3 regions of the Ectobacillus polymachus genome follow, and region 3 is predicted to be linked to each of the others. Evidence: predicted binding sites of a transcription regulator. Region 3 holds the regulator's gene; each other region holds the start of a gene.
The links. Region 3 encodes Rex, which represses fermentation and respiration genes when NADH is low (regulators of the CRP and FNR family bind a similar motif). Its sites were predicted from a motif close to TTGTGAAATATTTCACAA; they were not measured.

Region 1: a site for Rex is predicted at 2,699-2,716, ahead of hcp (hydroxylamine reductase). Genes of this name have one in related genera too.
Region 2: a site for Rex is predicted at 8,214-8,231, ahead of ACM5BR_RS08920 (DUF3224 domain-containing protein). Genes of this name have one in related genera too.

The regions. Positions count from the first base shown of each region.
Region 1 is NZ_JBLREB010000001.1:260,199-270,853, reverse strand. It holds gene ACM5BR_RS01265 (PspA/IM30 family protein) at 1-505, opposite strand, end outside; gene ACM5BR_RS01260 (hypothetical protein) at 508-1,089, opposite strand; gene hcp (hydroxylamine reductase) at 1,324-2,613, opposite strand; gene ACM5BR_RS01250 (MFS transporter) at 2,834-4,081, opposite strand; gene ACM5BR_RS01245 (sensor histidine kinase) at 4,299-5,651, opposite strand; gene ACM5BR_RS01240 (response regulator transcription factor) at 5,641-6,315, opposite strand; gene ACM5BR_RS01235 (GNAT family N-acetyltransferase) at 6,683-7,300, opposite strand; gene ACM5BR_RS01230 (LCP family glycopolymer transferase) at 7,483-8,424, opposite strand; gene ACM5BR_RS01225 (MarR family winged helix-turn-helix transcriptional regulator) at 8,636-9,088, opposite strand; gene ACM5BR_RS01220 (DMT family transporter) at 9,194-10,099, opposite strand; gene ACM5BR_RS01215 (PrsW family glutamic-type intramembrane protease) at 10,410-10,655, opposite strand, start outside.
Region 2 is NZ_JBLREB010000001.1:1,727,128-1,737,782, reverse strand. It holds gene ACM5BR_RS08960 (class I SAM-dependent methyltransferase) at 1-62, shown strand, start outside; gene mtnN (5'-methylthioadenosine/S-adenosylhomocysteine nucleosidase) at 79-774, shown strand; gene ACM5BR_RS08950 (PLP-dependent cysteine synthase family protein) at 891-1,814, shown strand; gene ACM5BR_RS08945 (bifunctional cystathionine gamma-lyase/homocysteine desulfhydrase) at 1,816-2,952, shown strand; gene ACM5BR_RS08940 (YrhC family protein) at 3,042-3,272, shown strand; gene pdxR (MocR-like pyridoxine biosynthesis transcription factor PdxR) at 4,034-5,482, shown strand; gene ACM5BR_RS08930 (D-alanine--D-alanine ligase) at 5,487-6,398, shown strand; gene alr (alanine racemase) at 6,391-7,506, shown strand; gene ACM5BR_RS08920 (DUF3224 domain-containing protein) at 7,710-8,105, opposite strand; gene ACM5BR_RS08915 (putative protein N(5)-glutamine methyltransferase) at 8,433-9,215, shown strand; partial or broken gene ACM5BR_RS08910 (IS1595 family transposase) at 9,252-9,545, shown strand; gene ACM5BR_RS08905 (CPBP family intramembrane glutamic endopeptidase) at 9,559-10,356, shown strand; gene ACM5BR_RS08900 (hypothetical protein) at 10,501-10,655, opposite strand, start outside.
Region 3 is NZ_JBLREB010000010.1:19,351-30,005, forward strand. It holds gene ACM5BR_RS18395 (pirin family protein) at 1-171, shown strand, start outside; gene ACM5BR_RS18400 (L-lactate dehydrogenase) at 489-1,469, shown strand; gene groL (chaperonin GroEL) at 1,698-3,335, opposite strand; gene groES (co-chaperone GroES) at 3,378-3,662, opposite strand; gene iscB (RNA-guided endonuclease IscB) at 3,967-5,214, opposite strand; gene ACM5BR_RS18420 (CPBP family intramembrane glutamic endopeptidase) at 5,596-6,324, shown strand; gene ACM5BR_RS18425 (YdiK family protein) at 6,326-6,535, shown strand; gene ACM5BR_RS18430 (redox-sensing transcriptional repressor Rex) at 6,603-7,232, opposite strand; gene ACM5BR_RS18435 (ABC-F family ATP-binding cassette domain-containing protein) at 7,516-9,441, shown strand; gene tsaD (tRNA (adenosine(37)-N6)-threonylcarbamoyltransferase complex transferase subunit TsaD) at 9,702-10,655, opposite strand, start outside.

The DNA.
Region 1 (10,655 bases), on a different contig from region 3:
CAAAGCCTTTTAATGTATGTTCGGTTTGAAAGGATGCAAGTGTATTTTGTCCTGCCTTTAACACCTTGGCTGCATTTGCTCTAGAAATCAATACAAGCTTTTTATATTGTAATTCCTTATATGTTTCTTGCATTTTTGCAATTTGCTCATAAAGAAGCTCTGTTTGCTTTTTCGTTGCTTCTAATTGCTGTTTATACATTGTCAGTTTTTTCTCTTGCGTAATCTTTTCTTGTAATGCTAATTGTGCAATTTGATCCTCATTTCGATCTACTGCTAATTGAGCTTGACGAACTCGCTTTGCAACCATTACTTCTGCTTCTTCTACAAGCGTTTCATATTTCTTTTCCGTAAATAATTGATCTGCTAACGCATGCTGTGCTTTTCCAATTTGATCTTCTACCTCACGCATATATTGCTTTAACATCACTACCGGATTTTCTAATTTATCAATAACATCATGAGCATCTGCAGTAACAAGATCTTTCACTCTTCTAAATAGTCCCATTTTTATTTTTCCTCCTCATTAATCTTTCGTTCCCATTCGTCTAAGAAATCTGTATGCTTCACAGTTTGAACAGGAGTATATTCACCTTTTACAAAATCGTTATCATCATGTTTAACTTTCTTAAGGATCCAGTAAATAGCTGCTGCAATAAGAAGGATTGGAAAAGTAGACAATGCACCTAGACCCATTAAGGTTAAGCCAATCCACTTTCTAGGACCTTGCTTAGCGCCTCTCCATAACAACCAACCAGTAAGAATAGCTCCTAATGCTAGGAAGAACTCAAGGATAGAGAGACCAACAAATTCTCGTTCATGATGACCATAACCTCTATGCTCCATCATGCCATTTTGGTACATCATACCATTATGGTAATTACCATTGCCTTCAATAATGACAAGCTGATTGCCACCTTGGAATGGAGATTGTTGATATAGGCCTTGGCCTTGGCTACTCATCATGGAATGCATATTATAATTTGCATATCGATGACCTACTATATGTTCCGCAACTTGAAACCCTGTGAATAGCATGATAGCCATGATTGGTACAAGTATGAGCCATTTAAATCTTTTCTTCTTTTTCATGCTCTCACCTCCTCTTACTTAGGTTGTCTTGCTTACGAGACCTATTGTAGATAAGAAAAAAGAAAATATGGTGAAAAAATAGAATCATAAGAAAAAGTTTTATAAAAATTTTTTAGAAGAAAACGAATAGAGCGAAAGCTTTGTTCACGGTTAATAACTCGTCCTATACATAAGAAAGACCGAGCAATCGCTCGGTCTTTCCCTTTTTCGTTACTGTATTTTGTCTAGAATTTGTTAGAGTTGAAGCATTTCCTTCATATCCTCTTGGGCGGTACCAATTAATTTCAAATCAAAAGTGTCTTGGAGAACCTTCAAAACGCCCTCAGAAATAAATTCAGGCGGCTTTGGTCCGATTCGAATATCTTGAATGCCGAGACTGAATAGACCTAAAAGAATAGCAACCGCTTTTTGTTCGAACCATGAAAGAACAATGCTGACTGGAAGTTCATTTATTTCACATTCAAAAGCATCTGCAAGCGCTTTGGCAATTTTAACAGTTGAGCCAGAGTTATTGCATTGACCTAAATCGATATAACGTGGAATATTCGTTCCAGGTACAGTACCATAATCAACATCATTAAAACGGAATTTTCCGCAGGATGTTGTTAGTATGACAGTCTCCGGTGGAAGGGATGTTGCAAGCTCTCGGTAGTAGTCTCCACCTTTACCAGGTGCATCACATCCGGCAATGACGAAAAACCTTTTTATTTTCCCTTCTTTTACTGCAGCAATGACTTCCGGTGCTAAACCAAGTACTGTTTCATGGTGAAATCCGGTTAACAGGGTTTCATCCGAATCCATATTGGCCTCGGGAAGTTCTAATGCTCTTTCGATTAATGGTGAAAAATCATCATTCATAATTTTTTGGACATTTTCCAAACCAGCTACCTCATAGCTGAACATACGATCAGCATAGGTACCTTTTATTGGCATTACACAGTTGGTAGTCGCTAAAATGGCCCCAGGGAAGTTTTCAAAAAGGCGGCGTTGATCATACCAAGCCTTTCCAATATTTCCTTTCAAGTGTGGATATTTTTTCAACGCCGGATAGCCATGTGCTGGAAGCATTTCGGAATGGGTATAGATATTAATACCTTTTCCTTCCGTTTGCTTTAATAATTCTTCTAAAGCAAAAAGATTGTGACCCGTTACGACAATGCATTTGCCTTCAATTTTATTTTGGCTTACGCGAATCGGCTGAGGGATTCCTAGACGCTTCGTGTGAGCTTCATCAAGCAATTCCATAACACGCACCGCTGATTGCCCCACCTTCATCGCCATATCGATGTGTTCTTGTAGGTTAAAGTTTGAATTTGTAAGTGTCATATACAGTGCTTCATGAGTCGTGGTATCCACGAATGAATCTGTGTACCCCAGCTGGTTTGCGTGAGTACGATAGGCTGCAATCCCTTTTAAAGCAAAAATAATCGTGTCTTGTAAACTTGCAATTGTTTCATCTTTCCCACAAACACCAATTACATGACAACCGCCGGATGGAGTTTGCTCACATTGATAACAGAACATTTTATCCTCACCTTTCTGCTTTGTTTGTTTTTAGGATACAGAACCTTTCCGTGATTCAGTGTGATGCTGGTCACACTATTTCAGGTTGTAAAAATTTGCACACAAAGTTATGGCAAAAATATGAATATTTAAGAAAAGAAGAGGATATATATCCAATATTGGACATAGTATCCTCTTCTGATCATAGTATGTTTAACCATTTCTCTATGTATATAGTTGACTATATCTTAAGTTTCTCCAAATTTTCCTGATTACTTACCGACTGTTTTAATGGTAATGTAATCATAACCCCAACAAGGAAAAGAATCGCTGCTACTGAGTAGATTGCTACAAGTGAGAATGATTCCTTCAACACTCCAGCTACACTCATCGTAATAACCACTGCCCCCATAAAGATTGGGGTTAAAATCCCGTTGACGCGTCCAATAAATTCTGCCTCCGTATTTTGCATAATCATTGTGTTTATTCCTATTTGAATACAAGGCATAGCAAGTCCAGACAAAAATTCTGCTGCAAGCGTAAGCCATAACTCCGTAGATAACCCCATCAATAAAAAGCCAGCGCTACTAACAACCATCCCAATCATGAGTAGATGCTGCGGGGCATATTTCTTTGCTGTTGTCATAACAATTCCTCCACCAACAATCATGGCAGCTCCATTCGCCGCCATCAACCATTGTAGATGTTCCTTTGCTAAACCAAGTCGTTCTGTAACAAGAAATACGGTGAGTGGCTGTGTTAACCCCAATGCTAATCCCGCCGCAGCAAAGCCACCCCCAAGCAGGGTCAAGGACCTATTTTTAAGAACATACCCAAATCCATCCTTCATTTCCTGCCAAAGCGTAGTTTTTTCTTCTTGTACACTGTCGTAGTCTGGAGGTAACATCAGAAGCACAGCAGCTGATATTAAAAAAGCAACACCCATAATACCAATAGCAGCATCGATTCCATATTGCTGATACACAAATGTCCCTATAATAGGTCCTAATATCATAAATAAGGCAAAGATCGTCTGATACATAGACATTCCTATTGGAATAAGCTCTTCTGATACATGTAACTTAAATAATTTCATGCCAGATGGCTGAGAAAATTGTGACAATACGGATGAAACAAGGGTCGCAAAGAAAATGGCTTTCCAACTGCCGAATACAAGAGTAAGTAAAACAACAAAAATAGAAATAGCGCTAAGAAAGTCACACCAAACCATTGTGCGTTTCGGACGCCATCGATCAGCAAACGTCCCTCCAATAAACGAAAATAAAAAGATAGGTGCAAATTCAGCCAATGAAATAAGAGAAACTGCTACCGGATTTCCATTTGTCCTCTCCATTACATACAATAATATAGAATAATTACGCACCCAAATACCTATTTGCAGAAAAATAGCGGATAGTAATATTGTACGTGCTACTTTGTTACGAATTAATTCCCCTATCGAACTATTTGAAGTTGACTCACTCTTCATCCTTACATCCCCCCTATTAAATTGTTCCGTTCGCTTACAATATTTCACCTGACTTTACTATATACATGATTTTCATGAATACAGTACATCCATTTGTATCCATTATTATATAATAATTTCCAACACCCTTTTCATTATTACATATTAAGAGTGTAAGTAAAGAACAATTTATTAATAATGAGAAAAAGAAAGAGGATGCTCCACATGGAACATCCTCCTACACATTAGGTATTCGTACGGTAAATGTACTTCCTGTTTCTTCACTTGCTACTTGAATCGTACCGTGATGGGCGTCTACAATCCATTTGGCGATGGATAGACCAAGACCGTAGCCGCCGACTTCCTTCGATCTAGATTTATCAGTTCGGTAGAACCTTTCAAAGATACGGCTGTAATCCTCCTGTTTTATGCCAATTCCTGTATCCTGCACGGTCATACAGAGACTGTGCTTCTTATCATTTTCAATTTGTAACGTAACCGTAATCGATCCTTGATCCGGAGTGTATTTTATCGCATTGTCTACTAATATATAGATAAGCTGTGTGAGCCGATCTTCGTTCCCATACACCTGTAAGGAGTCATCCGCATGGAAAGATACCTTAATTTGCTTCGAAGCAGCCATCGGTTCGAATGTTTCCAGCACCTTTGCTGCAGACGAATGAAAATCAAATCGTGTTTTTACTATCTCCTGTTCATTCGAGTCAGAGCGAGCAAGCGTTAGTAAGTCACTGACGAGCTTTGTCATCCGCTTTACTTCCTCTTTCATATTCCGCTGAACCTTCCTTGCAAAATCACTCGTATGTTCATCTTGTTCCATTTCCAATGTATCAAGAGAAGATAGCAAGATGCTTAGCGGTGTGCGCAATTCATGTGAGGCATTCCCTACAAACTCACGCTGTCTTATATATGATTCGCGAATCGGAATCAGTGCGCGCTTGGACATATAACGACTAAAGTATAAAGCTACACCAAAAAACACGACCGCAAGTCCAATTAAAATGATAAGCAGTATTTTAAATATCCGGTATACGGAAGAGATATTTTCTCCTACATACAGAGTCCCAATCTGATCTTTTCCATTCATAACAGGCTGTGCAAGTATGAGAACATTTACTTGCTGTCCATCCTCACCATGCATCATATGGTGGGAACGTACTTCCATTGACACATTTCGAAGTTTGCTTTGCTGTGGATTCCAGCCCTGTAACGTTTTCAAAAAATCATCATGCAGCGAATGAATCGTTTCGTCACCTAATATGAGCTTTCCTTGCTGGTCCACTACATAGTAAAAATATTGATTTTGTCCAAACGTTATCATAGACGAAGAATCTTGTGCTGGATTCATAAGAACATCTTGAATCACACTTGCTTGCTGGTTTGCTAGGGATTGGATCTCTTGCTTTTGATTGTACATCATTATAACGTAAAGAAGTCCATAGACAATACAAATAAATAGTACGAGAAACATCATAAGTAAAAGGCTGTATGAAAGCGTTAATCTCGTTTGGGTTCGCTTAAACACATCCTTTACAAAGCGTTTTGGTCTTTGTACACGATGATTATGATTCAAGTTTGTAGCCTACCCCCCTTATGCTTTGAATCCATCCTTGATTTCGCGGTATGTTTAGCTTCTTTCGCAGCAGCTTCACCGTCGCATCGATCGTTTTTACCGATACATCTGCATCATAGCCCCATATTCGATCAAGTATAATCTCTCTTGGCAGCACTTGTCCCTGATTTTGAACTAACAGATCCAATAATTGAAATTCTCGCGGCGTAAGCAGTACCTCTTCATTCCCTTGAAATACCGTATGGCTCGTTCGATTTAATGTTAAATCATGAATTCGGACGATTTCTTCCTGAATCGGAGCATAATTTCGCCGTGATAACGCGCGTAGCCGTGCAAGTAATTCGTCTATTTCAAAGGGCTTCACTAAATAATCATCTGCACCCGAATCTAGCCCCTGTATACGGTCCTGCAAAGCATCCTTAGCAGTTAATATTAAAATGGCACCTTTAAGCCCCTCTTTACGCAAATGACGGCATAGATTCACTCCATCTTCGCCGGGCATCATCCAATCTAGAATCAGCACATCATAGTGCGAGGCAATCGCATAATCGTAGGCATCGTCACCCCTTGTTACCCAATCTACATGATAACCGCCCTTTTTCTTCAGCATATGGGCAACTAGTTCACCGAGTTGTAGATCATCTTCTGCTAGCAATATATTCATAGAGTCAATTCTCCTCTCCCGTGCATACTACTTTCACTATATCGCATAAAAACGAAAAACAAGTGAAATCCATTTGTACAATCTACGAACTACAAAGAAAAGAAAAGGTATGCACGGTTTATCCCGCTTTAACGGGCAGTAAGCCCCCACTTCAAGGCTTAGAGAAAACTGAAAAGGCTAAGTGGTGGACAACTGCCCGTAAAAGTCCGTATTGGGCGGGCTAACCCTCGGTGGGGGATGAGAAAAAACCCCCACCGAGGGAAGTTTCACTTTATTTTATCACTTTAGACGTGAAGACTCCTACTTCTAAAGGAAAAGGAAAAGAACCCTCACCATGGAGGGTTCTTAACTATGAATACATACACCATTAAGCCTGATTCTGCGTCTTCGTGTATTCTTTTTCACGTTTAAGAAATTTCTGTTTTACTTCCATCCAATCTTGATTCGTGATCGAATATAGCACCGCGTTGCGAATATACCCATTAATATGGATTCTTTCGTTACGGATAATTCCTTCCTTAACCGCGCCTAATCGTTCAATGGCTTTTTGCGAGCGAATATTCCATTCATCTGTTTTAAATTGTACTCGTATGTATTCTAGTTGCTCAAAACAATATTGTAGTAATAAGTATTTGCAGTCAGAATTAACGTACGTTCTTTGATAAGGCATAGCATACCATGTATACCCAATTTCACAGGATTTCATTTTGTTACTCATATCATAGACTCGCGTCGTCCCAATCACCTGTTTTGATTCCTTTAACATTACCACAAATGGCAGTGAGGTCTTCGCTTGACGCCCTCGCAATGCGTTCGCAACCCACTTTTCCATATCCTCTTCCTTTTCGATATTGCCAAGCATATGTGTCCATAGATCATGGTTACAAATTTTATAAAGTAAAGGTGCATGTTCTTGCTGCATAGGAACAAGCTTAACTCTATTATTCTCAAGAGTAGGTGGTTGTTGGAATATTAATGCATTCAATGAATATCTCTCCTTTTTACGGGTTACCTTTATATTAATTCGAAAATTGAAAAAATTAAAGGGGATTCTAGTAAATTGTAATTTATCTACCTTTAATATAGGAGGGGATTTTTGGTAATAACTAGTAAAAAAGATCAGCTCGTCTTAAAAGCTGATCTTCCTTCCACCTATGCATAAAGCTATTATTGTTGTGGAATCTCAAGGTTTTGTCGCAATTTATTCGTAATTTCTTTTTTTGTATCGTCCTTCACACGATAATGCCACATCGTACCCGTGAAGAAGCCCTCACCACCAAGCATTTGCAGCTCTTCATTGTTGTTTCGGCAATCTTTATAGTTTTGAATCATCGAAATCATATCATCTTGGCTAAGATTTGTTTTTACATCTTTTCCAACAGCTGTTAGGATCGGTTCTAGGTTAGGAAGTGTCTGAATGTCTGCTCCCTTTTTGATGGTAGCATTCACTACGCTCCGAACTCTTTCTTGCCGGCCGAAGTCGCCATTCGGATCATTTTCACGATCTCGAAGGTACGCTTCTGCTGTCTCTCCCGTTAAATGAACTACTCCCTCCGGAAAATGAGTTCCGTCAACCGAAAAGTCATGGTTGTTATTTACATCAATCCCACCAAGAATATTGACAATATCCTTCACTGAACTTGTATCTACCGTGACATAGTAATCAATCGGTACATTTATATACTTTTCAATTGTGTTCACAGCCATATTAATATTCCCAAATGCATAAGCACGGTTAATATTATCGTTCTCATTCTTTCCGACAATTTCTCCGTACGTATCACGTGGAATACTAAGTGTCTTCATCGATTTTGTATTTGGATTTAATGTCAAAAGCATAATCGTATCAGAACGACCATACGTTTCCGTTTTAGTGCCCAATTCATCTACTCCAACCGGATCAATACCGAGTAAAAGAATCGAGATTGGTTTTTTGGCCTTTGCACTCACATCCTGAGTACGCTCAGGTGAATGCTCTCGATCAAGTGATTGATGAATTTGATTCATTGTTTTCGATACCTTTTGATACACAGTGAATGCAAAAACTCCCCCACCAATTAGGAGAATCAAAGCAATACTCACTACCCACTTAAAAACTTTCGATTTCATGATAAACATCCTCATTTCTTTACTACCCTATTAAACTATTACATTATGATAGTCACTATAAGTAACGATAAAAACATTAAGCTCTATTCCATTATAGCGTATGGATTAACGTATTTGTGTAACAAATTTCCATAAAGTATTATGAATAGAAAAAAGTGAAGGAAAATCCTTCACTTCAAAAAGTCATATTCTTCCTACTGAAAGAGAACTCTTACTTAACAGTTTGTAACGAGGAAAGTAATTGTGAATGTAATCGGAGCAGTGTAGTAATTTCTTCCTCAGAAAGAGACTGCAAGGCAATCTTCATCGCTCGAAATGAAGAGGCATTCTGAATAGAAGCTTTTGCTGCCTCCTCTCCCTTTGCTGTTACTGTTACATGGATTTCTCGTCGGTCCTCTGCAGATTGTGCTCGTTCTACTAAACCGAGATTTACAAGTCCATCTACATTTACGCTCACTGTACTCTTTGGAAGTGCAAGTTTTTCTGTAATTGCCTTTAATGTAATCGAAGGTCCTATATAAATCGTATTTAAGATCCCCATTTGCGGTACAGTTAACCCCAGGCTGCTAGCATTTTGCTGCGTAAATGTCAAAAGCGTTCGATTTACGGATGTAAAAGATTGAATAACTTCACTTGTACGGTTTGTACTTGTATCTTGAGGCAAGAATCTCACCTTCTTCTATTGTAATAGTTCAGATCTGAACAGTTTAATTATAAACTATTTTTTCTTACTAGACTATGTATAAGCTGCGAAATTTACGTTCCATGATTACATATCCACTACATCCGGTTGAACCACTTTGGTTTTACTCGTTTTTTTACTCGTTAAGTAAACCCCAAAGAACACAAGCAATCCGCCTAGGATTTGAATCATAGTAATTGGTTGTCCTAGAAAAGCGCTAATAATAGCTGTAAATACGGTAATCAAGTTCAAATATATGCTTGCTCTACTTGCACCGATTTGGCTTACTGCTGTATTCCAGAATACAAACGATCCAACAGATGGAAAAAGACCAATATACAAAATTCCCACTATTGCTCGTTCACTATGCGGCAAGTGAATCCCAGTAGCAATCACAAATGGAAGAACAAGAAGAAGACCAAGAAAGGCAGAAACCGCGGTGGCGGAAATAGGCGGAATTCCCTTTTGCCTTCTTCCTAAAATGGAATACACAGTCCAAATAAAAATGACAAACAGCATTAACAGATCGCCTTCATTATAATGAATCGTAAAAATCTGCTGGAGCTGCCCCTTAGTTAAAATTAATAGCACGCCAAACAGCGATACAAACAAGCCTACAATATTTTTAGGAGCAAGCTTTTCCCCTAAAAATAAAAAAGAAAACAACACAATTAACGCTGGGTTTAATGAGTTAATTAGCGCTGCATTCAAGGATGTAGTATATTGAAGTGCGATGTACAAGAAGAAGTTATAACCGATAATCCCTAGTGCTCCCATCGGCAACAGAAGCTTCCACTTCCTCCATACCTGCTTCCAGTCTGGATGCTCAATAAAATGGGCGATAGGAAACAGTAATATCACTGCCAGCATCCAGCGGGAAAAAGTAATTTGTAACGGTGACATTTCAGCTACAACATATTTTCCAAATACATAATTGCCTGCCCAAAACAGATTTGCCAATACAAGAAATAAAAACACAACAGACTTTCTCAAGATGAACCGTCCCCTTTTGTATGAACATTGCATGAAATGTAAAATAGCTTTATTAATTAGTTGTCTCTATTATTTTAAATATGTATGAATATTCAAAATATATATTTATTATAGTATCACTTCTTAATAGTAAAATAAATGAAAGGATAGCACAAAATCCAAATGTCCATTTGCGGTTTTCTTTTATAAGGTTTTCATCAAAATTCCTCCTAAATAGAAATAGCCCTAATTCCTGAATGGAATTAAGGCTGGTGATGGAATATCAGTATAATAATAGAAACATAATGACCTTCTTAATTTAATTTTAGTTTTAATTGAGAGATGATGGTGTTTCTTCAAAATTTATTCGCGTAATCTGTTTTAACCCTGCATTAATAAAGACAAAGATAAAGAGCCATGCTGTTATAATTAAAACGATAAATCCAAGATTATCCATTATTTGAAAGGGCATATCCCATAGTGCATGTAAAATAACAGGAACTGAAAATATTTTGATAAATTTATTACTGAAAAAGTGATCTCTTTTCAATGGTTGGCTTCCTTTGGCGTAGACCAA
Region 2 (10,655 bases), on a different contig from region 3:
TTCGTGTATCGTTTTCTAGGCAAAATCATTTTGTATGGATTGTGGAGGCGATAAAGAATTAAGGAAGAGGGATACCATTTGAAAATCGCAGTTATTGGTGCAATGGAAGAAGAAGTACGCATTTTACGTGATAAGCTTGAGAATAAGACAATGGAAATTGTAGCTGGTTCTGAATTTACGAAAGGAGACTATGCTGGTCACGAAGTCATTTTGTTAAAGTCAGGCATTGGAAAAGTAAATGCTGCTATGGCTACTACCATTTTGCTTGAACGTTATCAACCTGATAAAGTCATTAATACAGGTTCAGCAGGTGGATTTCATCAATCTTTAAATGTAGGTGATGTTGTGATATCAACAGATGTACGTCATCACGATGTGGATGTTACCATATTTAATTATGAATACGGCCAAGTGCCTGGCATGCCTGCAGCATTTGAAGCAGATGCAGAGCTTGTGGCATTAGCAGAAACTTGTATGAAAAATGTAGAAGGAGTACAGGTTGCAAAAGGTACTATTGCAACTGGAGATTCCTTTATGAATGATAGTGAACGCGTTGCGTTTATTCGTAGTAAATTTAAGGATTTATACGCAGTGGAAATGGAAGCGGCTGCTGTTGCACAAGTATGTTATCAATATAATGTACCGTTTGTAATTATTCGTGCCCTGTCTGATATCGCAGGAAAGGAATCTAATGTTTCATTTGATCAATTTTTAGATCAGGCAGCGCTACATTCGACTACCTTTATTGAAAATATGTTGAAAGAATTAAAATAATAATCAATTCGAAACTTGTACGATCTTCGATTAAGTTATTTTTCGGAGCAGCTCCAAAGTAAGGATTGAACCTCTTACTTTGGAGAGTTATGTTTTAATGAGGAGGAATTACTCATATGAACACGTTTCGCGGGGTACATGAGTTGATTGGGAATACACCGCTCGTGGAAATTACGCGGTTTTCGTTACCAAAAGATGTACGAATATTTGCTAAGTTAGAGTATTTTAATCCAGGCGGAAGCATTAAAGACCGTCTAGGGAAGCATATGATAGAGGTGGCACTAGAGAAAGGGCTTGTCAAGCATGGTGGCACAATTATAGAACCAACTGCAGGGAATACTGGAATCGGACTAGCATTGGCGGCGATTCAATATGATATACATGTAATCGTATGTGTACCAGAAAAGTTTAGTATAGAAAAACAAGAGCTTATGCGGGCACTTGGTGCTACTGTTATCAATACACCGACCGAGGAAGGGATGACAGGTGCTATTGCAAAAGCCAAAGGACTGCTGCAAGAACTCCCAAATTCGTATTGTCCGCAGCAATTTGCAAACAGTGCAAACCCTGAAACCTATTTTAAAACAATAGGACCTGAAATTTGGACTGAGCTTGACGGGAGGGTTGATATATTTGTTGCAGGTGCTGGTACTGGCGGGACATTTATGGGAACAGCCACCTACCTTCAGAAACAAAATCCTAATTTAAAATGTGCAATCGTAGAACCAGTTGGTTCAATCTTAAACGGCGGAGAATCGGGATCACACGAGACAGAAGGAATTGGAATGGAGTTTCTCCCTCCTTTCATGAATACGAATTACTTCCATAGCATTCATACAGTTTCAGATCACGATGCCTTCCATCGCGTGAAGGAACTTGCAAAACTTGAGGGATTGCTCGTTGGTAGTTCTTCAGGTGCAGCCTTCCATGCTAGCTTACGAGAAGCAGAGAGCGCGAAGCCAGGAACAAACATCGTTACGATTTTTCCAGATAGTAGTGAACGATATTTAAGTAAAGACATATATAAAGGATGGGACTAAAATGAGGGAAAAAACAAAGTTAATTCATGGTATTTCGATCGGAGATCCGCAAACTGGTGCGGTAACGGTTCCTATTTATCAAACGAGTACGTATAAGCAAGATGCGGTAGGTAAGCATAAAGGCTACGAATATTCCCGCACAGGTAATCCAACACGCAGTGCGCTCGAAGAAATGATTGCAGTTCTTGAAAATGGTCATGCAGGCTTTGCATTTGGCTCAGGGATGGCAGCCATTACTGCAGTTATGATGTTATTTTCAAGCGGTGATCATGTTATTCTAACAGATGATGTATACGGCGGTACATTTCGTGTTATAACTAAAGTTTTAGAGCGTTTCGGTTTAGAATACACCTTTGTGGATACAACAAACCAGAGTGCAATTCAAGCTTCGATAAAGCCAAATACGAAGGCAATTTATCTAGAAACACCAACGAACCCGCTTCTAAAAATTACAGATATTGCTGAAGTATCGGAGCTCGCGAAAAAACACGGCCTGTTAACAATTGTCGATAATACATTTATGACTTCTTATTGGCAGAATCCAATAACACTTGGTGCGGACATCGTATTGCATAGTGCAACGAAGTATTTAGGAGGTCATAGTGATGTTGTAGCAGGTGCAGTTGTCGTAAATAATGAGCAAATAGCCAATGGTCTTCATTTTATCCAGAATTCTACGGGCGGGATACTTGGCCCACAAGATAGCTTTCTTCTCCTTCGCGGCTTAAAAACACTAGGGGTAAGAATGGAAGAGCATGAGAGAAATGCTCGAAACATTGCAAGCTTTCTAGCAGACCATCCGAAAGTGAAAAAAGTACATTATCCTGGTCTTGCTGAACATCCACAGCATGAATTAGCAAGTAAGCAGGCTCGTGGATTTGGTGCTATCATTTCGTTTGATGTCGATAGCCTCGAGACCTTAAATCGTTTGATTCGTAATACGAAATATTTTACACTTGCAGAAAGCTTAGGAGCGGTAGAAAGCTTAATTTCTGTCCCTGCAAAAATGACGCACGCATCTATTCCAGCGGATCGACGTCAAGAGCTTGGTATTACAGATACGCTTATTCGTATTTCGGTTGGGATCGAGGATGTCGAAGATTTAATCGAAGACCTAATGCAAGGGTTAGAATCATAATTTGGAAGAATATATCGTATTTGGTTGCAATTCCTTGGCTTCTAGACTACTAGAATGTGTTACTCTATGTATTATGGAGAGTGATAGTTATGAAGGATTTGCAAACTAAAATAGCAGATTATAATCGGTTTGGTCAAGTTTTATTAGCACTAAGTACGATTTTGATGCTTGGATTACTCGTTCCTAATGGAGAAAAGGTGTGGTCACAGTTTATTGCTATGATTACAGCTGTTGGTGGTTTTTTAGGTCTTTCTTTTTTCTTCTTTTTTCGTGCGAAACAAGTACGTGAAAGGATAGATGAACTAGAGGAAAATGAATGATGATCATTCTTTTATTGATAGCAAAAGCAAGGGTATGCACCTTGCTTTTTTTTTATGAAAAAAAGTTGGTCTCTTCTTTATCTTAGGGTCACAACGTTTTAGTATATGAAAATAAAAGGACCGTACATATTTGATATGTATATTATGTATGGTCCTTTTTGTTATTGTAGCTTTAAAATAAAGTTTGATAAAAATCCTGTATTAAATTAAACAGGATTTTTTTTTTTTTTTTTTATTTTTGTCTATGTTATAAAACTCCAGTATGTTACTCCACAAAAGGGCCATTTAACGGAATAAGACTTTCAAACAAACACTGGATATTTATGTTAATAATAGTTTGGAGGTTGTGAAGAAATGACTTAAACTGAGGGAGTGGAAGAAGGAATTAACAAAGCATCAGGAAATTGATTATAGAAGAAATCTTTTAAAAAGGCTCTGTTAATTGATAAAAATTGTTAATCAGAAAAAATAAGGACCCGTTTGAGGTCCTTTCTTTAAATTTCTAATTAATCCTTTAATTGTCAATAGGAGTAATTTATTTATCTTCAGATTAAAGTTCAGTTAACAACTCATTAAGTTGTTAACATTTTACATAAGTGATAAATAGTAGTTGTCTCTTTCGAAACTATAATTTTTCTGGATTTTTCATTAGACTATTTTTATAGTTCCACACCCTACCACAAGACAGTAAAAATACATATTGTGTGGACCTTTTGGAATAGGTGTAGATATGTAAAAATGTCAACAAGGGGATGAATGTAGTGTTTAACGATTTTAAGCTTACGGAAGGCCGTCCTGTATATATTCAACTTAAGGAATATTTAAAAAGAATGATAACCAACGGGCATTTGCTTGAGCACCAAAAGCTTCCATCCACTCGTGAACTCAGCTCTTTATTATCAATCAGCCGCAACACCGTTCTAACGACCTATGTGGATTTGGAACAAGAAGGCTTTATCTATGCGGTAAAAGGAAAAGGAAGCTTTGTAAGTCATGTTGAGATCTTCAAATCCCCATCCATCCAGTTAAATTGGACTGAGAAAATCAATGAGCAAACCTTTTTGGCAGATGAATTGGATCTCATGAAGCATGGAGTACGCTGGAATAATGAAATGATCTCATTTAATAGTATCGCTCCCGATGAAAAGCTTTTTGATGTTGAAAATTTTAAAAGGGCTTTTTTAAATCGGATGTCCATTGAAGGAGACATCGTTCTTAACTATGGATATGCAAAGGGCTATAAACCACTTATCGAATACCTGCTTCACTACATGGAAATTAAAGGGGTAGACATTAGAAATAAAGATATTTTAATTACCAATGGATTCACAGAAGGTCTGGATATCCTTTTATCCGCTTTAAATAAAAAGAACGGCCGTGTTATTTGTGAAAATCCAACCCATCATTCTGCACTTAAGCTCTTTCGATTACATGGCTTTGAAATCGATGGAATTGAAATGGATGATGACGGTGTCAATGTTAGTAAGCTAGAAACATTCTTATCAAAAAAAGAATATGATTTTGCATACTTCATTCCGTCTTATCATAATCCAACTGGTATCGTAACATCCTCTGAAAAAAGGAAGGAAATCATGGATCTGTTTTTCGCCTATCAGCTTCCGATCGTTGAAGATGGGTTTAATGAAGAATTACGTTACTCAGGGTCACATCTGGCACCGTTGGCTGCCTTTGCCGGACTCGGCAATAATGTCATTTATATTAGCAGCTTCTCTAAAATTCTTTTTCCTGGCTTACGGGTAGGGTGGATTTTAGCAGACAAAGATTTGATTTATTATTTGGAAAGTATGAAAAGAGCTCGAACTATTCATACATCTACATTAGATCAAGCGGTGTTATATCAATATTTAAATGATGGCTACTTTGAGAAGTATATAAAAAAAGCTAAATCAGTCTATAAGAAAAAGTATGAATTAGCTATTCATTATTGTAAGCAATTTATTCCTTTTAAACGAATAACTGGTGACGGTGGTCTCCACCTTTTTATAGAACTAGAAAACGATATCGATTCAAGAAAGCTTTTAGAAAAATGTTATCAAAAGGGAGTTGTTTTTTTCCCAGGCAATGTTTTTTACACGGACAGTAGTGGAAAGAATACTTTACGATTAGGATTTTCTAGGCTGAAAGAAAGAGAGATTATTCAGGGAATTCATATCATAGGTGACACGTTAAAAAATAATTATGGAGGATAAAAAAATGAGAGTCGGTGTAATTATGGGAGGGGTTTCTTCCGAGAAACAAGTTTCGCTCATGACAGGTGAAGAAATGATTGAGCATTTAGATAAAAATAAATATGAAATTGTACCGATCCAACTAGATAACAAAGAAGATTTAGTTGAAAAGGCGAAAAATCTTGACGTTGCGCTACTGGCGCTACATGGCAAGTACGGTGAGGACGGCACCATTCAAGGTACCCTTGAAACCATCGGGGTTCCTTATACAGGGAGTGGTGTACTGTCCAGCAGCTTATGCATGGATAAGAATATCTCGAAAAAAATCATCCGTTTTGAAGGTGTGCAAACGCCTGATTGGATTCACCTTAATAACATGGAAGAACTTAAAATGGATGAAATAGATAAGGTGGGTTACCCAGTAGTTGTGAAACCTAATTCAGGCGGTTCGAGTGTAGGAGTAAAAATTGTTTATGACCAAGACACGATTAAGTCTTCGATTGCTGAAGTATTCAAATGGGATTCCGAAGTGATAATTGAAAAGTATATAAAAGGCGAGGAAATCACTTGTTCTATATTGGATGGAAAGCTTTTACCTGTGGTTTCCATTCGTCATCAGGGAGAGTTTTTTGATTATACCTCCAAATATAATGATGCGGATACCATTGAAGAGGTGGTCCAGCTTCCTTCCGAAACACATAACCGCGTCTCTTGTGCTGCAATGACTTGCTATAAATCACTGAAATGTAGTGTTTATGCCCGAATCGACATGATGATTAAAAACGGTATCCCTTATGTGTTAGAAGTTAATTCATTACCTGGGATGACGAAAAATAGCCTGCTGCCAAAAAGCGCACAATCAGCGGGTATTCCTTATAATAAGCTACTTGACTTGATCATTGAAAATTCACTTAAAGTGAGGGGAAATGATGTATAGACCAATATGGGCTGAAATTAGCCTTAGCAATATTTCACATAATATTTGTGAATTTCGAAGAATAATACCTAACTCAACAAAAATAATGGCAACAGTAAAAGCGAATGGTTATGGACACGGTGCTGTCGAGGTTTCCAAAAAAGCGATTGATAGTGGAGTGGATTATTTAGCGGTGGCTAGTTTAGAAGAAGCCATTGAACTACGAAAATCAGATATTCAAGCACCTATACTTATACTTGGATACACACCTCCTTCAGCATCGAATCATGTTGTGCATTGGGATTTAACACAATCAATTTTTGATATGGAACATGCAGAATCTTTATCAAAGTCTGGGCAGGTCTTAGGAAAAAAGGCAAAGGTTCACGTCAAGGTCGATACAGGAATGGGACGATTGGGACTGCAAGCAGAAGAAGCAAGTGATTTTATCGATATCGTTTCAAAAATGGATGGGCTCTATCTAGAAGGAGTGTATTCACATTTTGCTACCGCAGATGAAGCCGACAAACGGTATGCAGAAACACAAAAGAGCCGATGGAAAAGGTTATTGGAAGAATTGGAGAAACGAAAAGTTTCTATTCCCCTATTTCATATTGCAAATAGTGCTGCAACAATAGAAATGCCAGATATGACCTACGATATAGTTCGTATCGGAATATCAATGTATGGTCTTTATCCATCTAAAGAGGTAAATAAGTCAAAAGTTAATCTAAAACAAGCAATGCAGTTAAAAACCAAAGTCATCCATATTCAGACACTCGAGAAAGGGTATGGTGTATCATATGGAGCAACTAAAATTGAAAGAGATAAAGCAGTTATTGCAACTATTCCGATTGGGTATGCAGATGGATATTCGAGACGCTTATCTGGAATGGCTTACGTTCTAATAAACGGACAAAAATCTCCTGTTTTCGGTAGGATATGTATGGATTTTTGTATGATTGATGTTACTGATATTAAGGGTGTAAATATTGGTGATGAGGTTGTAGTTTATGGAGGTCAAGGAAATCATTTGATATCATTAGATGAAGTGGCAAATATGTTAGAAACCATATCGTTTGAAGTTGCTTGTAACTTGGGTCAAAGAGTTCCTAGAATTTACAAATAACATAAGCTATAGGTAGCATTCATAATTATCTTAATTTTCGGCAATCGGGCGCAAGAATTGAACAACGATGGACTGTTTCAGCAGTCCATTTTTCTTGGCCTTTAATCCGTTAAATGGCAGGATAGTTGAAAAAGCTCGTTCGACGAAAAGGTCATCCTCGTATTTCAAGGATGCCCTTTTTTACTATACTATAGGGTATATCGTTAGAATTTAAAGTCTAGAATCATCTTACTGGTTTGACCTGTAAAATTATAATTATAGGACCCTTTCAAGCTTTCTAAGTCACCTGTAGCTTTGATGATTGTTGCTGGAGAATCTAGATTTCCTTTATCAAATATTCCTTGCTCTATAGCTGTAAATGTCCCCCGTTTGCCCTTATATGTTCCTTCGAAATGCAGAAATCCGGAAATTTTAGAAGTGGCCAAGTGACCATCATCTATATTAGAGTCTATATAATATAATAAATATTCAACAAAAGCTTTTCCTTTTAATTCACCTTCAATATCATATTCGACATGGGCAGTATTAATAGGGAATTCTTTTCTAGTATCATCTACTGGATTTTCATCCCATTTTCTTACTGTAAATGTTACCTCCATGCGTAATCTCCCTTCATTATCAGATAGTAATTCAACACTAGTATAACACCCAAAAAGTACCATTAATAATAGGATTGGAATATTTTTATTTATTTTTCTTTACTAACTTTGTGAAATGTTACACTTAAAGTAACGGGGGTTCTTATCTTCAATAAAGAAAAATAAATGATCTTCCTCAATCGGGCGCTTTCCAGTAATAAGGAATGTGCTTTTCAATTTTAGGGCCATTTTGTTGAAGAAGGATATCTCCAATTTTCAACGAATACACGGTAATAAATAAGCTTATCAAAGGTGGTGAGATAAATAGGAAAAAAATTCAATTTCTTTTTGGACAATAAAACGGAAAAATGTATAATTAACAGGCTTCGGAGCGTGGGTTGTGTTTTCGCAGAAGATGAGACTCAATTACTTATCAGAGAGGCACGAACTCCAGAGGACCTCAAGAAAATGGTGGAAATGCGAGCCAATGGTTTACCCCTTGAATATGTTGTTGGATACGCAAAGTTTTGTGGTTTGCGGATTGAAGTGGACCTAGGCGTTTTCGTACCTCGCCCACGTACCGAGTTTCTTGTTCACCAGGCAGAAGCCCTTTCATGTTCTGGTGATATCATCGTTGACCTATGTTGCGGGTCGGGTGCTGTGGGTGTAGCACTGGCGGCAGCTTTAGAACGAGTTAAATTGTATTCTGTTGACATTGACCCTGTAGCAGTACGATGCGCTAGCCGCAACGTAACGGATTTCGGTGGCCATGTTTTTGAAGGTGACTTGTATAACACTCTGCCCCACTCACTTAAAGGTAATGTGAACATCCTAGTTGCGAACGTACCTTACGTTCCTACCGAGGCAATCAAGCTGCTCCCACAGGAGGCTCGCCTACATGAACCGAAGTTGGCGCTTGACGGAGGAGAGGATGGACTTGACATTCAGCGAAGAGTAGCAGAGGAAGCATTTCTCTGGCTAGCACCGGGAGGACATCTTTTGATAGAGACGAGCGAAATGCAGGCACCTCAGACCTTTGAAATCTTTGCTAGTGCTGGGCTTACCACGAAAGTGGTTAGAGACGGGGAACTGGACGCTACTGTCATTATCGGATCGAATTCTGGTTATTAGAGTAAATAAGCACTTAGTCTTAATGATAAATGAAATGATAATTCTATCATCTGTACTGATAGCCATAAATCTTATATCCAATCTGCTAAAGACCTTAAATTAGACCATAAAAGAATAATGAGAGGGCATTATAATAATGGTATCTATCATATCAACCATAAAAATTCATTACATAGCAAATTAAAAATTCGGATGAATAGATTTAAAGGTGTGTCTACTAAATATTTGAGTAATTATAAGTGGCTTCAATGTTTTGATGATGATAAAGAAATAATTAGAACTAAAAATATGTTAATACATAGTACAATTCTAGTAACGAATTTAATATAAATGAAGGTGACTTATGGTTAATAATTCAAAAAAAGAAATTTTCTTATATTTAGGTATTGTATATGGAATAACATATTTAGTTTTTAGTATTTGCAAAATTGTTGGTATGGATTATAGAAATTTTGTAGCATATAGTATGTTGTTACCCACATTTGGAGCAATAATAACAACATTAATATTTAAAGAAAAGTTTAGTTATATACTAAATAATCTTAAAATTAATAAGTGGATTTTTGTTGGGATTATTATAATTATACTGATATATATACTCTGTAGTATTTTTCAAGTATTACTATATGGATTTGTATTTAAACAATTTAATTTAGTTAAAATTCCAAGTGTATTTGTTTTCTTGAAACAAATTATAATCGGTATTGTTTTAGGAGGATTAAGTGCGACATTTGAAGAAATTGGTTGGCGTGGTTTTTTGCAAAGTCGATTAATATTAAAAAATACTTTTATTAGTTATTTATTTATTGGGATATGTTGGTCAATATTTCATTTTCCTCAAATATTTACTGGTCTAATATATCCAGGTAATATAATAGAAGGCCTTATTATACACACTTGTATTTTGGTTTCGTTTAATATACTACTATGTTACATGAGAGAAAAATCATCATCGCTTATCTGCACTTCAATTACTCATGGATTATTTAATGTTCTAATTTTTACACAGGCAACAGATGTAATATCAAGAGGTAATCAGATAATAGAAGGTATTTTATGGGCAATTTTGTTCTTTACAATTGTAGTAATAGTATTTTTAAAAAATTATAAAAGAAAACTGATAGCAATTATTAATTCGTAATTTTCTAAATTAGTGTATTAACAGGTAGTTTAAATTCAAGTTGAGATTGGATTACCTGTTTTAGTGTGCATATATCAACAATTTAGTCTAACAGAGCCTTATGAAAAAAAGCTGGTCTTAGTTGGACCAGCTTTTTACGCATAATTATCCTAATTTAGTCGTTACAATAAATAATACAGAAACTACAAGTAATGCTGATACAAATAGCCCAGTTGTATATTTAGAAAGGTTAGAAGATGTTGCAGCAACTTCTTTGCTATCAAGGTTCTTCACAGCACGCTTACCTAGAATTGTTAAGG
Region 3 (10,655 bases):
AAAAATGAAAAAGAGGAAAACGAGTCTGCAATATTTCAACATAAAGACTTTATTGTATTAGAAGCCGACTCTAAAACAGATGTGACATTAATTGCAAATAAAGATGAAGAATTACGTATAGTTATTATTCAAGTACCTACACAAGTAGACTATCCACTTTATAAAAAATAAATCGTATTATTATCTAGAACAAGAAGGGTCCCAAAAGCCTAAGCTTTAGGGGCACCCTTTTGTTTTTATGCATAAAAAAAGAGCGTTTCAGGCGGAATAAATTTTACTTTTCCTTCCCCCCTCCTCCTCATAAAGATCCGTCTAGTGGTCTTAATAATCATCTACCTTGGATACACTATCTATAAGTTCCCCTAAAGCATTTCATAATGTTGGCGCTCATAGATGCATCTTCTAGATAGATCAATAACTGATTAACAAATATCTGTATTTCTATATTGTGATAAAATGTATATATGAATTGAATGGGGGGATAAACCATGAACAGAAATAAGTTAGTTGTTGTAGGGGTAGGACATGTTGGCTCTTATGTTCTAGCAGATGCCATGAAATTAGGACTTTTTGCGGAAATAGCTATCATTGATAGAAATAAGGATGTTGCTTATGGCGAAGCTCTTGACCAAGAACATGCAACTGCTCTTACATATATGTCAAATACAACGGTACATGCTGGAGATTATTCCGAATGTGCGAATGCAGATGTGATTATCTGTGCAGCTGGTCCTAGCATTATAAAAAGTGATGAAGATGCGATGCCGGACAGGGCAAAATTAGCTGTTGTCAATGCAGAGATAATTCGTGAAGTTATGACTGGAATTACTAAATATACGAAAGATGCCATTATTATTTTCATAACAAATCCGTTAGATACCATGGTGTACATAGCAGAAAATGAATTCGGCTATCCGAAGGGGCGCATTTTCGGAACCGGAACGATGCTTGATTCTGCACGTCTTCGTAAAACAATTGCTGCTAATTATGACATCGATCCTAAAAGTGTAACAGGTTATATGATGGGCGAACATGGTCTTACTTCTTTCCCAGTATTAAGCCGCTTAAATGTGCAAGGGTTTGGTGAAAAAGAACTAGACCGAGTTTTTCAAGGAAAAGAACCATTGAGTCGGGACGGTATCAAAAAACAAGTTGTAAAGGCTGCCTATGATGTGTTAAATGGGAAAGAGTGGACAAATGCAGGTGTTGCCCAAGCTGCTATTACACTAGCAAAGGCAATTATGCTGGATGAACGCAGTGTTTATCCGGTGTCCACAACATTACACGGACAATATGGATATGATGGAGATGTTGCATTAAGTATGCCTTGTGTCATCGGGATAAATGGCGTAGAAAAACAATTAGAAATTGCTCTTGATTCCCAAGAACTTGAATGGCTGCATCAATCAGCTGAGTATATTAAAGAAACGATGAAAGTTGCAAAGACAGGTAGAAATCATAATTCTTAAATTCTAGGTTAATGTTTACAACTTACATTTCTTTTTAGACGAACAGGTTTGGTACTGTTCGTCTTTTATTTAACTTCTTTCATCATAAATGTTTATCTCCACGTAACGCAAGAAATGAAAAAAGAAGCTTCCCACAAGTTTGCTCAACTTATGAGAAGCCTCCGTTAAAATCCTCGATGTTAGCATTTCACTCAAAAAACCTTTTATATCAAGGCTTTGAGGGCATTATTACATCATGCCGCCCATTCCACCCATGCCGCCCATTCCGGACATGTCAGGCATTCCAGCGCCAGCTGGTTCTGGCTTGTCAGCAACTACAGCTTCAGTTGTTAAGAACATTGCTGCAACAGATGCTGCGTTTTGAAGAGCGGAACGAGTAACCTTAGTAGGATCCACGATACCAGCTTCTAACATGTTAACCCATTCGCCAGTAGCAGCATTAAAGCCTCTGCCTACTGCTTCGTTTTTCAAGTGTTCAACGACTACAGAGCCTTCTAGGCCAGCGTTAATAGCGATTTGACGTACTGGTTCTTCTAATGCACGAAGAACGATGTTTACGCCTGTTGCTTCGTCGCCAGCTGCATCGATAGAAGCTACTTTACCATAGATATTCATTAATGCAGTACCACCACCGGCTACAATACCTTCTTCCACTGCAGCACGAGTAGAGTTTAATGCATCTTCAATGCGAAGTTTGCGTTCTTTTAATTCTGTTTCAGTAGCAGCACCTACTTTAATTACTGCTACGCCGCCAGCTAATTTTGCAAGGCGTTCTTGTAATTTTTCACGGTCGAATTCAGAAGTTGTTTCTTCTAATTGAGCGCGAATTTGGCCGATACGAGCATTGATTTGATCAGAGCTTCCTGCACCTTCTACGATTGTTGTGTTTTCTTTTGTTACCACAATTTTCGCAGCTTTACCTAGAGATTCAACAGTTGCAGATTTCAAGTCGCGTCCTAGTTCTTCTGTGATTACTTCGCCGCCAGTTAAAATAGCGATATCTTCTAGCATTGCTTTACGACGATCGCCAAAGCCAGGAGCCTTAACAGCAACAACATTGAATGTACCACGAAGTTTGTTTACAACAAGTGTAGCTAATGCTTCGCCTTCTACATCTTCAGCGATGATTAATAGAGGACGACCTTGTTGTACTACTTGTTCAAGAACAGGAAGAATTTCTTGAATGTTAGATACCTTTTTATCTGTAATAAGGATGTACGCATTGTCAAGAACAGCTTCCATTTTATCAGAATCTGTAATCATGTAAGGAGATGCATAACCGCGATCGAATTGCATACCTTCCACTACATCAAGCTCAGTTGTAAAGCCTTTAGATTCTTCAAGTGTGATAACGCCGTCGTTTCCTACGCGTTCCATAGCTTCGGCAATCAATTCACCTACTTCTGCATCAGCAGAAGAAATAGCTGCTACTTGTGCGATAGAAGCTTTGCCTTCGATTGGTTTAGAGATTACTTTTAATTCTTCAATTGCAGTTGCAACTGCTTTTTCAATCCCTTTGCGAATGCCCATAGGGTTTGCGCCAGCTGTAACGTTCTTTAAGCCTTCACGAATCATCGCTTGTGCAAGAACTGTTGCAGTTGTTGTTCCGTCACCAGCTACATCGTTTGTTTTGCTAGCAACTTCAGCAACAAGCTTAGCACCCATGTTTTCGAATGCATCTTCTAATTCGATTTCCTTTGCAATTGTCACACCGTCGTTTGTAATTAGAGGAGAACCGAATTTCTTTTCTAATACAACGTTACGACCTTTTGGTCCAAGCGTAACTTTCACTGCATTTGTAAGAGTATCTACTCCGCGAAGCATTGCACGACGTGCGTCTTCACTAAACTTAAGATCTTTTGCCATTTTTACGTACCTCCCTATTTTTTCGAAAATAAGATGTATAAATTAACCGATAATAGCTAAAATGTCACTTTCACGTAAAATTAAGTATTCTGCACCTTCGTATTTTACTTCTGTACCACTGTATTTTGAGAAGATAATACGATCACCTACAGCTACTTCCAAAGCTACACGCTCACCATTGTCAAGCACTCGACCTGATCCAACTGCTTTAACCTTGCCTTCTGATGGCTTTTCTTTTGCAGAGTCTGGTAATACGATACCACTAGCAGTTTTTTCTTCTGCTTCAACAAGTTCAATTACTACGCGATCACCTAATGGCTTTAGCATGAAAAATAACCTCCTCAATTCATATGTAAATTTTATTGTTAGCACTCAGTGCATTCGAGTGCTAACACACCTTTTATAATAATGAATCTCTTTTTCTTTTGCAAGTATAAAACCTTAAATTTTCTAAAATTTTTGGTACATACTTCCATTCATTTAAGCCTACACTGAAACAGTATTACCACTTCTACTGAAAACATTCTTTTCGTCATTCTTTTAACGTATTTCCGAAATTCATCCCCATCTTCAAGCGCATGACGGGCAAGAGCCCAGTGATAAGGTGGGATGAATTTCGGTTAGGCATAGCCTAACTAATTTGTAAGAACTGCCAATTGTTCGTATGGTGGATACGTTTCACATCTGACATCTTCACTTGCTTATAAGATTTAGAAGGATTTTGTATATATTGTCCATGTATATCTTGTACGTATCCCATTTTTCCTGTAAATCCTGTTACAAATCCTACTTGTCCAAATATCTTTACTTTATCCCCTAAATAGATTCCATCTATATAGGGTGTATTTTTCTTGTTCCGTTTTGCGCTTGTATTCTTTGTTTTTCTCCCTTTTCTAGCGGTTGCTTCATGCAGGGAGCGTTTTTTCTTTCTAAACTGCTTGATGCGAAATTCACGACTTTGATCATATTCTTGTAGTTGTTTCGGATTTGTTATCGCAATGGCATCATTTGCATGTGTTTTGGCTAATCCAAGTTCTTTTCTCTTTGGTGTGGTGTAACTGCCATACGTCATGTCACAATCTAAACGATTCATGATTTGGAGGCGCAATATATTCATAAAGGCAGTCTCTTTATAATGTTTTGGTTTCTTGAAACTGTGTTTGATTTTTCCTTGATGAAATTTTTGATGACATTCATCATGCACGGTTACAAGATTATCTGCCCTATTCGAACCACCTATACACCGTTCCATGATATGATGCGTATGCAAAATACCACCTTTTTTCTTACAAATTTGACAAGTGTAATGGTCTCTTGCGAATACATAATATCTCGTATTCCAAAAGCCAAAAGTATCCCCTTGTTGGTATTCTGTTCCTTGTATATCGGGATTTTTTAGCTTTTGTGCATCAAACTTTCCCACTTCAACAATCACTTTTGGGGAAGGTAACAGTGATTTGAATGTTTCAATCCAATGAATTTGGTTATCCACTCTGCTTTGAATCGATGGTGGTAACCATCCTTCTTTCTTTTTCCGATTGAGAAAACGTGCTTTGCGATATCTTGTTTTTCGTTGTCTTCTACTTCTGCGTAATGTAGCTCTTAGTGTGAGATTTTCTTTGACATCCTGACGTAGCTCAATGGTTCCTTTTGTTAGTACTTTGTCTTCCGTGGTAATCGCAATGCCGATATGCTTTGCGCCGCTGTCCACGCCGATTGTGACAGGTTGCACCGTTTCACCTGTCGCAGATAGCAGTTGAATGGTAAATGGTGTGTACTTCACAATGTTTGCTTTTCCTTGTTTGAGAAGAAGCCGCGCCTTGCGATGACTGCAAGGCATGAGCGGTTCTCCCCTTACATTCTTGACAAATACACGCATGTTTTGTCCCTCCTAAGAGTTTGTTTCCCTTCGCCAATGTTTGTAGGTGTTAGCAACTTCTCCTGCAAGAAGGCATGTGGTTGACCGTTCCTTCCCAATCAGAACTGTTACAGGGCCACCATAGAGCCAAGAACTAGGGAATCATTCTTGGGTATGCAACCTACGAACGGAGCCCACGAAAGACTGAGGCTAGACAACTAGGACTTTTTCAAGCCCCCACTTCAAAACGCGATAGCGTTTAAGTGGTGGATAGTTGACAATTGTATGATACAATAAAGTGAAACTCCCATTGTTTCGAGCACCCAATTAGTTCTTTTCTCTTTAAAACGTGAATTTCCTTTTTTATTAACGTAAATTTATACGGAAACGGAGAAAGTAAAATTGAATCAAAAGTATTGGTGGATTATTATTACATATATTGTTATGCAGATTTCCAGTTTACTTGGCATTCCTCTTTTATTAAGGACTGGATGGTATCATACATATAGCAGAAGTGTGCAAATTGAGATGGCTTCTGCGCATTGGGCGATTATCAGCTTTGTTACAGCTCTTATCATCATCCTGCTATTACTTCGACACGATGATGATCCGCTTGCCCGCAATAAGATGGGAATCGGTTACACAATCCTATGGATGTTTGCAGGTATTTTCCTTGCTCTATTTGCACAAACCATTGCAGCAAATATCGAAATGCGAATATTTGGCATTAATCCTGGTTCAGAAAATACACAGCGGCTCGTAGATATTGCCAAGGTTAGCCCTTTGTTCATTCTCGTTACATCCATTTTCGGACCGATTATGGAAGAAATCGTATTTCGAAAAATTTTATTTGGTTCCCTTTATAAGCACTTTCATTTTTTTGTGGCTGCCATTATCAGCTCACTCATATTTGCAACGGTTCATTTCGACTTTAGCCACCTATTGGTTTATACATCCATGGGTTTCGTATTTTCCTTTTTATACATACACACGAGACGAATTATTGTTCCTATCTTCGCCCATGTTATGATGAATACCATTGTTATTCTTATCAACATTGGACTACACGATTACTTAGATAAAATGATGAAGCAGGCCGAAACCTTGCACACAATTATTGGAGGCTTTTGAGATGCTTAGAAATTCTAATATATTTATGGCGATAATCTACCTTCTGTTCGGCGGCATTTTTACCTATTTAGCGATAACAAGCGTAGAAACGACAATATGGAATGTATACACACTATTACTAATCATTATGGCTACCTTTGATTTTGGTCTTGCCATTCGCCTAATTTTTCTAAAGTGGCAGGCGACGAGAAATCCGAAGCAAAAAAAGTAAAGACTCTTACAAAAAATGGACCGCTATGCGGTCCATTTTATATTTCCTTATTATTATGTAAAACTTATTATTTCGGATAATGCTTTAGAAAATAAACGAGCGTCTGAAGTTCAACGGATAAATCAATATGATGAATGCGAATATGATCCTGTACGTTGATGCGGGCAGGTGTAAAATTTAGAATTCCTTCTATGCTCGTTTTTGATAATCGATCAGCAACAGACTGTGCAACCGTTGCAGGTACCGTTAAAATGGCTACTTTAACATCCTCTGTCATTCTTTGTTCTAGGTCATCTAAATGATAGACAGGCACTTCTCCAATAATGGTTCCAACTTTCTTCTCATCTACGTCAAAAGCCATTGCAATTTTCGTGTTATTATTTTTCAAGAAATTGTAATTTAAGAAAGCGGTTCCTAAATTTCCAACTCCAATTAACGCTACTTGAGTTAAATCATCTTGGTCAAGTGTTTGGCTGAAAAATGATAATAGATAGTTTACATTGTAACCGTACCCTTTTTTACCTAATGCACCGAAGTAAGAAAAATCTCTGCGAATCGTAGCAGAATCAACTTTTACCGCTTCGCTAAGCTCGGCTGAGGAAACCCGTTGCTTTCCTGAGAGCGATAGGTTTTTAATAAAACGATAATACAAAGGCAGTCGTTTCGCAGTTGCCTGCGGAATTTTAGGCTGATCCATCATATCCCCCTCTCTCCTATTTTTGTTTATCATGCTGTGACGGCTATATAAGGCATGTGAACGTATAATAATGGTTGGCTTCACATCTAATAGGAAAACCTCCAACCTAGAAAAATTCACCTTTTACACACAGAATATAAGTTGAAAGTTTATTGGTGTAAAGCTTTCCTTGTATAATAGAGATAGATTCTCCTAAATAAACTATACAACATTTTACATGATGTTGAAAAACATTAGTTTTTTATAATTATATAGTAGACAAACTAATTTGAGGTGAAACACATTGATTTTATTACAAGTAAATGGATTGACGAAGCTTTTTGGAGCGGATGTCATTTTATCCAATATAAAATTAGAAGTCCAAACACGCGATCGTGTTGCACTTGTTGGACGTAACGGAGCCGGAAAATCAACGTTACTAAAAATTATTGCAGGGGAAATGTCTTATGAAGCAGGGGAGATTATTAAGCCTAAAGACGTATCCATTGGTTATCTAGCACAAAATACGGGCTTAGAAACTTCCTTAACAATTGGTGAAGAGATGCTCACAGTCTTTCGCAAGCTACAAGACATGGAGAACGAGCTGCGCAAGATGGAACAGGAAATGGGCAAGGAAGAGATATTTACCAATCCGGAACAGTATGAAAAGCTTCTAGGAGAATATGATCGTCTTCAGCAGCTCTTTAGCGATCTAGGTGGATATCAATATGAAGCAGATATTCGTTCTGTACTCACTGGCTTAGGATTTCCTGTAGAAACACATACCATGCAAATTTCTATGCTAAGCGGCGGCCAGAAAACACGACTCGCATTAGGAAAACTGTTACTAACCAAACCTGATCTACTGATTCTAGATGAACCTACGAACCATCTAGACATTGAAACCCTTACATGGCTAGAACAATATTTACAAGGCTACTCTGGCGCCATTCTAATTGTTTCCCATGACCGCTACTTTTTAGATCGTATTGTGACGCAGGTATATGAAATATCTAATACGCATAGCAAACGTTTCACAGGGAACTACAGTAAATATCTAGAAAGAAAAGCAGATTGGTATGAGCAAGAAATGAAGCGATATGAAAAGCAGCAGGATGAAGTAGCCAAGCTGCAGGATTTTGTTCAGCGTAATATCGCAAGAGCATCGACAACGAAGCGTGCACAAAGCCGTCGTAAGCAATTAGAGCGTATGGAGCTTATGACCAAACCACTTGATGATGATAAATCAGCCTCCTTTCATTTTGAAATCGAACGCCAAAGCGGTAACGATGTACTCCATGTAAAAGATGCTGCTGTCGGATACAAGGGAACTCCTATCATCGAACATGTGAATATGTATATTACTCGCGGTGACAGCATTGCACTCGTCGGTCCAAATGGAATCGGCAAATCAACTTTATTAAAGACGATGGTAAATCAATTAGATGTGCTTCAAGGTACCATTTCATTTGGTTCTAACGTTACGATTGGCTATTACGATCAACAGCAGGCCATTTTAACCTCCTCCAAACGTGTATTAGACGAGCTTTGGGATGAGTACCCCTTACAGCCTGAAAAGGAAATACGTACCGTACTCGGAAATTTCCTATTCTCTGGGGATGATGTGTTAAAAATTGTCTCTTCCTTAAGCGGTGGTGAGAAGGCGCGTCTAGCCCTTGCAAAACTGATGATGCAAAAATGCAATGTATTAATTTTAGACGAGCCTACTAACCACTTAGATATAAATAGCAAAGAAATACTCGAAAATGCCTTGATTGATTTCCCTGGAACCATTTTATTCGTCTCCCATGACCGATATTTTATTAATAGAGTTGCATCAAAGGTTATTGAGTTATCCAAGGATGGGACAATAGAGTATCTTGGTGACTATGATTACTATATAGAGAAAAAAGCGGAAACGCTTGAAATTGCTCAGCTGAAAGAGGAGGAAACGAAACAAATACCTACCCCTAATATAGCAGCTGAAAAACGGAACTATGAAGAGGATAAAGAGCGAAAAAAACAAAATCGCAAGCTCACGCGAAAGCTTGAGGAAATAGAAGAAAGCATTATGCAGTTAGAGGAACAGATTGCAGCATTTGAAGAGGAGCTTTGCTTACCTGAAGTGTTCCAGGACTATGAAAAGGTGCAAAGCATCCATAAGGAAAAAGAAACTGCAGAATCCAAGCTTGAATCACTTATGGAAGAATGGGAAGAATTACAAAGCTAATGAGCGAAATGTATCCACCTGTGGATATATGAATATAAAAACTAACGAAAAAGAGTAGATGCGAGAGCTTCTCCTCTTTTTTACACACTATCCACAGGTATATACACATATGTATGTTGATATTCTGCGATCCATACTAAGTTATACACATTAAGCACAGGCTTACCCACAGTTATCCACAAACATATACACAAATACACAGCAGTTAATCACAAGTTTTTCACTACTTTATTCACAAATCATAATTCAAACTGTGGATATTATTTTTCAATCGGCAATCCCGGATTAGCATTTAACGCTAACGTCGACCGTTTTCCTTTTTGAAACAGAATCGTTCCTGCAGCACCTATCATAGCTGCATTGTCTGTGCATAAAGACAATGGAGGAATGATGAGTTCCACTTGATCCTGGTTTTGAAAGGCTTGCTCTAGCGCATGACGTAATCCTTTATTTGCAGCAACTCCGCCAGCTAATAACACCTGTTTAACTTTATATTCCTCTGCAGCACGGACTGTTTTCGTAACTAACACATCTACCACGCTAGCTTGGAAACTAGCAGCTAAATCTTCCGGTACAATCGTTTCTCCGCGCTGACTTGCGTTATGAACGGTATTAATGACTGCTGATTTTAATCCACTAAAGCTAAAATCGTATGAATCTGGTTCTAGCCATGCTCGTGGTAAGTCAATCGTTGGGCTCCCTTGCGCTGCTAAACGATCTATGTGCGGACCGCCCGGATATGGGAATGATAGCGTCCGTGCTACTTTATCGTAAGCTTCCCCAGCTGCATCGTCTCTTGTTTCTCCAATCACTTCAAATGAGCCATGCTCTTTCATGTAGACTAGCTCTGTATGACCACCTGATACAACGAGAGCAAGTAACGGGAAATTCATTTCCTTAATCAAGCGATTGGCATAAATATGTCCTGCAATATGATGAACTCCGACAAGCGGAATTTGATGAGCAAATGAAATAGCTTTTGCTGCATGTACGCCTACTAACAATGCTCCAACTAGTCCTGGCCCTTCGGTAACCGCAATTGCATCTAAATCGGCAAATGTAACATTTGCTTTCTGCATCGCTTCAGCAATGACAATTGTTATTTGTTCCACATGGTGGCGAGACGCAATTTCAGGCACAACTCCACCAAACCGCTTATGGCTTTCAATTTGAGAAGCCACTACATTTGAGACAATTTCACGTCCATTTCGAAT